One region of the Blautia sp. 1001283B150304_161114_C9 genome, then DNA from elsewhere that is predicted to be linked to it. Evidence: riboswitches for the same ligand, from Rfam matches in the RefSeq annotation. Region 1 holds a riboswitch; the other holds the start of a gene.
What was found. A riboswitch is a leader RNA that binds a small molecule or an ion and turns the genes downstream of it on or off. The one in region 1 is predicted to bind ZMP and ZTP.

Region 1 (4,405 bases):
TGGCGTAGTTGGTAACGCGCGACCTTGCCAAGGTCGAGACCGCGGGTTCGAGCCCCGTCTATCGCTCTTAAAGCATCAGCTAAGGCTGATGCTTTTTTCATCCCCTTCTATTAACTTTCCATGACTATAGCAATTCCATATCTGCGAATAACATCTATAGACAATATCCTTGATTAACATCCCTGAGTCAAGCGTATATTCGCAATCCGCTTCGCTACGCGGCTCTACACCAGCGCAGGACATTATATGTTTTTGCCCGCATTTGCAGGAGTCTTAGAAAAAGTTAGCGCCAGGAAATCTGCGTTATGTAAAAAAATTTCACTGTCTGAGCCGCATTTGCGGCGAGTTTGAAATTTTTTTACATGTTTTTAGCAGATTTCCTGGCGCTTAGTTTTTCTTAGGCTCCGAAACCGCGGACAAAAACATATAATGTCCTGCGCGTCCCCATACCAGCACCTTAGTGATGGAACAATCTGATACCAGTAAAACTCATCACCATTCCATATTTATTGCAAGTCTCGATCACAGCATCATCACGCACAGATCCACCCGGCTGCGCAATATACTTCACGCCACTCTTATGAGCACGCTCAATATTATCACTGAATGGGAAGAATGCATCAGATCCCAGTGTAACATCCGTCATCTGATCCAGCCATGCACGTTTCTCTTCTTTTGTAAATACTTCCGGTTTCTCTGTGAAAGTTTTCTCCCACATACCATCAGCAAGTACATCCATATATTCATCCCCGATATAAACATCAATGGCATTGTCACGTTCCGCACGTGAAATTGTATCTTTAAATGGCAGATTCAGCACTTTCGGGCACTGGCGAAGGAACCAGTTGTCTGCCTTCTGTCCTGCAAGTCTTGTACAATGTACACGTGACTGCTGTCCTGCACCAACACCGATAGCCTGTCCATCTTTTACGAAACATACAGAGTTGGATTGTGTATATTTCAGGATGATCAGAGAAATCTTCATATCACGTTTTGCTTCCTCTGTAAGCTCTTTATTCTCTGTCACAATATTGGAAAGCATTGCATCATCGATCTCAAGCTCCTGACGGCCCTGCTCAAAAGTTACACCAAATACTTCTTTGTGTTCCAGCGGAGCCGGTACAAAGTTCTCATCAATCTGGATCACATTGTAGTTACCTTTTTTCTTCTGCTTCAGGATCTCCAGTGCTTCCTCTGTGTATCCAGGTGCAATAACACCGTCAGATACCTCTCTCTTGATCAGAAGTGCTGTATCTTTATCACACACATCAGAAAGAGAAATAAAATCACCAAAAGAGGACATTCTGTCAGCACCGCGAGCTCTTGCATAAGCGCATGCTAATGGTGAAAAATTCTTCCAGTCCATATCATTTACCCAGTAGATCTTTGCCAGAGTCTCTGTAAGAGGAAGTCCTACAGCAGCACCGGCAGGAGATACATGTTTAAAAGATGTAGCTGCAGGAAGTCCTGTTGCTTTCTTCAGATTGGATACCAGCTGCCAGCCATTAAAAGCATCCAGGAAATTGATATATCCCGGCCTTCCGGAAAGGATCTTTACCGGAAGCTCAGATCCGTCTGCCATATAAATTTTTGCAGGTTTCTGATTCGGGTTACAGCCATATTTTAATTCGAATTCTTTCATTATATAAATCCTCCGTATGAACCAAATAAGTATTTTAAAATTAATTCCTGTAAATAATTTCTTACTGTGAAAGCATCGTCTTATGTTCACAATAATCTATGAGCACTATCTGTACTCAGTAAGTGACTATTATTTATTCTTATTAATGATCTTGCTTTCGTACTTACCTGTCTCAATATCAATATATCTTACAAACAGAGATACTTTGTTATCTTCGTTCAGGCTGTTCCAGAGAAGTTCTGCAAACTCATCCATATCATCCGGAATTGCTACCAGTTTCGGTTCGCCTTCAAAGCTTGGAAGTGGATTTCCGTCACATTTATAAGTATGGATGAAATGTCCCTCTCCTGCAATGGCATTCTCGTATGCAAATGTGTATCTGTTACATGCATCCGGATTTCCGTTGTTGCTCTTGAGAATTGACATTGCATAGTTGAATTTTCCGTTCTCTACGTGCATAACACCGGAGATACGAGGTGTATAGTTCGGACCGTCCGGCTCGAATTCTCTGCTTCTTAAGGACTGCTCAAAAGTAAGCTGATGATCCATTCCCTCATAAATGGTATCTGTCTGATCTCCGTTAGTTACGATTGTTTTGTTTCCCAGTACACGTACAGGTGCATAGATGATCAGACTCGGATCTGTAAGTTTGGACGGATCAAATGCCTGGGTACGGATTCCCTCACCATCCTCTACAAATACTCTGTTTCTGCTGTTCTCGCTTCTGCCCATGATGAAATAAGCTGTCACTGCTTTCTTACCGTCTGCGGAACGTCCAATCACAATTCCTCTGCCAGGATAGGAATTCTCTTTCAGTTCTTTTTCCAGTGATAACATTTCCATAATTTTTCTCCTTTTCGTTAAAAATAAGGTTAAAAAAAGCCTGGGAAACCTATTTATTCATTGAATAATTTCCAGGCTGCCCAGGCGGTCGGCTCATATACTCGCTGCACTCCCTGTAGGTAATCCTACTTCCGCCAGTCATGCAGGCACTGTTGTGAAAAAAAATCACACGTTGTTATTATAGTACAATACTTCTTTGTGGATTTCAAGGCAAATTTTTTTGTACTGTGCTGAATTTTCGTTTTACTGAACATCCTGCAAACCATAATCAACATCAATCTGCACCGCAATATCCGATTTCATCTGTATCCATGCATCCGGATTCTCCACATAATATTTCGGACAGTTTTTTCCGGTAACATCATAATGCCGGATCACGTTCTCTGATGTAAGCCCAAACCGCACGCACAACCACGCAGAAAGCTTCACTGCCGAATCATAAGTTGCCTCATTAAATTTCCCCGTCTCATCCGGATGACAGCACTCGATGGACAAAGTATCTACATTACGTGAGTTCGTCGCATAGGACATCTCTGACGTAGGAATACACTGCACCACTTCCCCATCCAGTCCCACTACAAAATGACTGCTCACCTTTGTGTCATGAGTAGTCGCCAGATTCTCAAAGTAGTTCCTGTTTGCAATGGCTGTTGCCCCCGGATTTGCAGTATAATGAATGGCAATATACTGTACACTCTCAATGGGAATCTGCGGTCTGGAATATTCATTCGGTGTCAGCAGTTCCACATCTATGTACGGCGCCCCTTCTTTCTGCCATTGTTCCGGTCCGCCTGAAGAATCCGCATTATCTGTTCCTGACTGTTCCGCATCAGAAATCATCGTGTCAGAATTATGTAAAAAGTCCCCAATACTCCATCCATTTTCACTGGCCCGATTTATTATGATCCACCCAATCAGAACTATGATCACGAGCAGCATAAGGCTCATAAGAATTCTCTGATTTCTCTGCCTTACTCTGCTGTTCTTTCGTCTTTTCGACCTGCTGTTTTTCTTTTTTACTGCAGTTTTCCCTGTTCTGGTATCTGTTTTTTTCTTTTTGTTTATATGCTTTTGCATTTTTACCTTCTCTTACGGGATTTTACTCCCTGCAAAAAATACCCCGGCCGGCATGCCTGGAAATCTTATTTCTTTCCATCAGCAGCCAGCCGGGGCATATATTACACCTGAAATTTATTATTTGTCATCTACGCTATAGTTCGGAGCTTCTTTTGTGATATGAATATCATGTGGATGAGATTCCTTAAGAGATGCAGCAGAAATCTTGATGAATCTGCCTGTTTCTTTAAGCTTCTCAATAGTTTCTGCTCCACAATATCCCATACCGGAACGGAGACCGCCCATGAGCTGGAATACAGTATCCTCAACATGTCCTTTGTAAGCAACACGTCCTTCTACGCCTTCCGGAACAAGTTTCTTCGCATTCTCCTGGAAGTAACGGTCTTTACTTCCGTTCTCCATAGCTGCGATAGATCCCATACCGCGGTATACTTTATATTTTCTGCCCTGATACAGTTCGAATGTTCCCGGGCTCTCGTCGCATCCTGCAAACATGCTTCCCATCATGCAGACATTCGCACCGGCTGCGATTGCCTTTGTGACATCTCCGGAATACTTGATACCACCGTCTGCAATGATCGGGATTCCGTATTCTTTTGCAGCTTCGTAGCAGTCCATAACAGCAGTGATCTGCGGAACGCCGATACCTGCAACAACTCGTGTGGTACAGATAGATCCAGGTCCGATACCAACCTTAACTGCATCTACACCGGCCTCGATCAGAGCCTTTGTCGCAGCACCTGTTGCTACGTTACCTGCGATCACCTGCAGTTCCGGATATGCTGCCTTAATCTCGCGTACAGCCTTCAGAATGTTCTCTGAATGTCCATGTGCAGAATCAAT
Region 2 (4,405 bases), on a different contig from region 1:
CCACCTGACTGACTTCCATGCCAAGGGAAATGCCCAGCTGCGCATTCACCTCCGGGTTTACATAAACCGGAATTGCACCGCACAGTACCAGGGCATTGATGGCACTTTTATGTACATTTCGCGGCAGAATGATCTTATCCCCTGCCTTGCAGACAGACAGGATCATGCTCTGCACTGCAGATGTGGTTCCTCCTACCATAAGGAATGCATGCGCTGCGCCAAAAGCATCTGCTGCAAGCTCCTCCGCTTCTCTGATCACCGAAACCGGGTGGCAGAGATTGTCCAGCGGCTTCATAGAATTAACATCCAGCCCCACACATTTCTCTCCCAGCAACTGTGCAAGCTCCGGATTTCCTCTTCCTCTTTTATGTCCCGGCACATCAAAGGGAACGACTCTCTTCTTTCGGAAACGTTCCAGTGCTTCATATATGGGCGCATGCTGTTGTCTTTCATAATCCATTTGACATGTTCCTCTTTTCCTGTCGTCATGTACCGGCAAATACAGTTCTATCATTCAGCAATTGTATACTGCCTCAAACCGGCACAATGATTCAATTATTTCTCTATATATTCAAGTCGAACGCATGTGAGACACATCCCCGCAAAGCGTTTATCTCCAACCATATCCTTTATATTTGCTATATCTGCACAAAAAAAGAAGCAGATAAGTTCATTCACCATCTGCTTCTCTCATGATCTATAGAATTTCTCAGGCTCTGTCTCTTTATATACTGACCGGATTTCCCGTATAAATCCGTCTGTATCCTGTGCCTGTTCCCGTATTCTGAAATATTCATGACTGCTGTCGTCTTCAATCGCTGGCAAATATATGCTATGCTCTTATTGACCGTTTCACAAGATGATGTGTGCTTACGCACTGATTATTATAAAGTAATCAACTTATAAAATTTGAGCTTCTAACTCAATCAATAATGTGGTGTCTCCCACCCGGCAACTGCCCCGCCTGTCCGTATGGCTTAACATTCAGAAACTGTCTCTGAATGTGAGCAAATATTTGCATGAAAACGATAGTGTCTTTTCATACTAAAGATGAGAATAACATATCTTCTGAACTGTTGTCAATTCCATTTTCCATATTTTGCACAGTCTTTACCCGCTTTTTATATTTTCTTCATTTGTCAGGGAAAACTGTGTTTATTTTTTAACAATTTCTTCCCTTGAGAAAACGTATTTTCTTTCATTACCAGGGATTACGATTCTCTTCTCTTATCAATTTGCACAACTTTTATCCAGTTTACTCACATTTTTTGACGTTTCAACAAAAATTTTCTTGACATTTTTTTCTCAAAATGATATATTGTATTCATCAATTGAAAGAACCTTCGAGTACTGACGGAAAGAGTGGAGTGCAAACCACGTGGAGTCGGAGGTTTGTGGGAGCCGACCGTCTGGGCAGTATTTGAAATATTCAGATACTGGCCTTTTTTTATAACTTTCAGGGCAGAAATCAGGAATACCAGGCAGACCGGCCAATACTTCTTTCAATTAATAATTGTTGCTGATCGCAGAGTGAACAGCAACAGAAGTTTTTCATGTTATGCGGAAACGAAAGGAGAAAAACAATTATGGGATTCAAATCAGACATTGAAATTGCACAGGAATGCGAGATGCTTCCAATTACTCAGATCGCAGAGAAAGCAGGTATTGACGACAAATATCTGGAGCAGTACGGAAAATACAAAGCAAAAATCGACTACAATCTTCTGAAAGAAAGTGATAAGAAGGACGGAAAATTAATCCTCGTTACAGCTATCAACCCAACTCCAGCAGGAGAAGGTAAAACTACTACTACTGTAGGTCTTGCAGATGGTATGCAGAGACTTGGCAAGAGTGTTATGGTAGCTCTTCGTGAGCCATCCTTAGGACCGGTATTCGGTGTAAAAGGTGGTGCAGCAGGCGGCGGATATGCACAGGTTGTTCCTATGGAAGATATTAACCTTCACTTCACAGGTGACTTCCATGCCATTGGCGCAGCTAACAACTTACTGGCAGCTATGATCGATAACCATATCTTCCAGGGCAATGCATTAAACATCGACCCACGTAAGATCACATGGAGAAGATGTGTAGATATGAACGACCGTCAGCTTCGTAACGTAGTAGATGGTCTTGGCGGAAAGACAAACGGTATGCCTCGTGAAGACGGATACGACATCACAGTTGCATCTGAAATCATGGCAGTTCTCTGTCTTGCAAGCGACATCAAAGACCTGAAAGAAAGATTATCCAAGATCATCATCGGATATACATACGGAAAAGTTTCCGAGCAGAAACCTGTAACAGCAGGTGACCTTCACGCAGAAGGCGCTATGACAGCCCTGTTAAAAGATGCTCTGAAACCAAACCTTGTACAGACTCTGGAACACGTTCCTGCAATCGTACATGGCGGACCATTCGCAAACATCGCTCATGGATGTAACTCTGTAACAGCTACAAAGATGGCTATGAAGCTTGCTGATTATGCAATCACAGAAGCTGGTTTCGGTGCTGACCTTGGTGCTGAGAAATTCCTTGATATCAAATGCCGTATGGCTGGTTTAAAACCAAGCGCAGTTGTAATCGTAGCTACAGTACGTGCCCTGAAATACAACGGCGGCGTTGCTAAAGCTGACCTTAACAATGAAAACCTGGAAGCTCTTGAAAAAGGTATCCCGAACCTGTTAAAACACGTTTCCAACATCAAAAACGTATACAAACTTCCATGTGTTGTTGCTATCAACGCATTCCCTACAGATACAAAAGCAGAGCTTGACTTTGTAGAAGCTAAATGTAAAGAACTGGGCGTTAACGTTGCTCTTTCTGAAGTGTGGGCAAAAGGCGGCGAAGGCGGAATCAAACTTGCAGAAGAAGTTATCCGTCTTGTTGAAGAACCAAACGACTTCTCCTATGCATATGAACTGGAAGGTTCTATCGAAGACAAACTGAACCAGATCGTTCAGAAAGTATATGGCGGTAAGAAAGTAGTTCTGACAGCTAACGCTCAGAAACAGGCGAAACAGTTAGAAGCTCTTGGATTCGGCAACTGCCCAATCTGTGTAGCTAAGACTCAGTACAGCTTAACAGATGACCAGACCAAACTGGGTGCTCCTACTGACTTCGAAGTTACAGTACGTAACCTGAAGATTTCCGCTGGTGCAGGATTCATCGTAGCTCTTACAGGCGAGATCATGACAATGCCAGGTCTTCCTAAAGTTCCGGCTGCTGAGAGAATCGACGTAGACGAGACAGGTAAGATTACAGGTCTGTTCTAATCCGGTTGAAATCAATCGAATAATTCAAAAATATAAAAATCATATTTATATATGATATGTGTCCAGACGATTTTACAGGCGGGAAGATTTTCCCGCCTGTTTTTTTCTTATTTTTTTATAAGATAATCTTTTCCGGAAATACCAGGTTCCGTCATATGGATCGGATCCAGAATGCGATTAAGTTCATCCTCGTCCATAAGCTTTTCTTTCAAAATCAGACTTCTTACAGATTCGCCTGTCTTAATTGCCTTTTTTGCAATATCCGCAGCCTTCTGATATCCAAGATGGGGGCTGATTGCAGTGATAATACCTACACTGTTTTCTACCAGATAACGGCATCTTTCTTCATTTGCTGTAATTCCTACAATACAATTATCCACCAATGTCTGGACTGCATAGCCAAGAGTATCGATAGACTGGAACATGCAATAGAAAATAATCGGCTCAAACGCATTTAATTCCAGCTGACCAGCCTCTGCAGCCATGGTAATGGTAACATCATTACCAATAATATTAAAAGCAACCTGATTCACTACTTCAGGAATAACCGGATTAACTTTACCTGGCATAATAGAGGAACCATTCTGTTTTGCCGGAAGATTAATCTCCCCAAAACCAGTACGTGGACCGGAGGACATCAGACGGAGATCATTTGACATTTTGGAAAGAGTTACCGCACATGCTTTCACAGCACCGGAAACGGCTACAAATGGATCCAGATTCTGAGTGGAATCAATCAGATCAAAAGCCTGTATAAAGTCCATTCCCGATATTTCAGTGAGATTTGGAACAATTCTTCTCAGATAGCCCTCATCTGCATTAATTCCTGTTCCAATAGCAGTACCTCCCATATTAAGAGTCCGCATTTCATCCATTGCTTTATCCATTCTGTGGATATCACGCATGATTGCTACCGAATATGCCTTAAATTCCTGTCCCAGACGAATTGGTACTGCATCCTGCATCTGTGTACGCCCCATTTTTATTATGTGATCAAACTCTGTAGCTTTTTCATTAAGAGCATCATAGAGGCGAAGAAGCTGTTTTTTCAGATTCTGCAACAAACGAAGAGAAGTCATTTTACCGGCAGTAGGAATAACGTCATTGGTAGACTGTCCACAATTCACATCATC

Region 2: linked by a shared signal. The riboswitch ahead of I4V44_RS06055 (formate--tetrahydrofolate ligase) and the one ahead of I4V44_RS13005 (IMP cyclohydrolase) in region 1 are both predicted to bind ZMP and ZTP.

Annotation. Positions count from the first base shown of each region.
Region 1 covers NZ_JADPGO010000026.1:48,513-52,917, reverse strand. The annotation lists tRNA gene I4V44_RS13015 (tRNA-Gly) at 1-66, shown strand, start outside; gene I4V44_RS13010 (phosphoribosylaminoimidazolecarboxamide formyltransferase) at 458-1,642, opposite strand; gene I4V44_RS13005 (IMP cyclohydrolase) at 1,772-2,485, opposite strand; ZMP/ZTP riboswitch at 2,557-2,637, opposite strand; gene I4V44_RS13000 (peptidoglycan recognition protein family protein) at 2,729-3,433, opposite strand; gene guaB (IMP dehydrogenase) at 3,680-4,405, opposite strand, start outside.
Region 2 covers NZ_JADPGO010000008.1:40,293-44,697, reverse strand. The annotation lists gene I4V44_RS06060 (aminotransferase class I/II-fold pyridoxal phosphate-dependent enzyme) at 1-460, opposite strand, end outside; ZMP/ZTP riboswitch at 1,337-1,422, shown strand; gene I4V44_RS06055 (formate--tetrahydrofolate ligase) at 1,587-3,272, shown strand; gene I4V44_RS06050 (aspartate ammonia-lyase) at 3,380-4,405, opposite strand, start outside.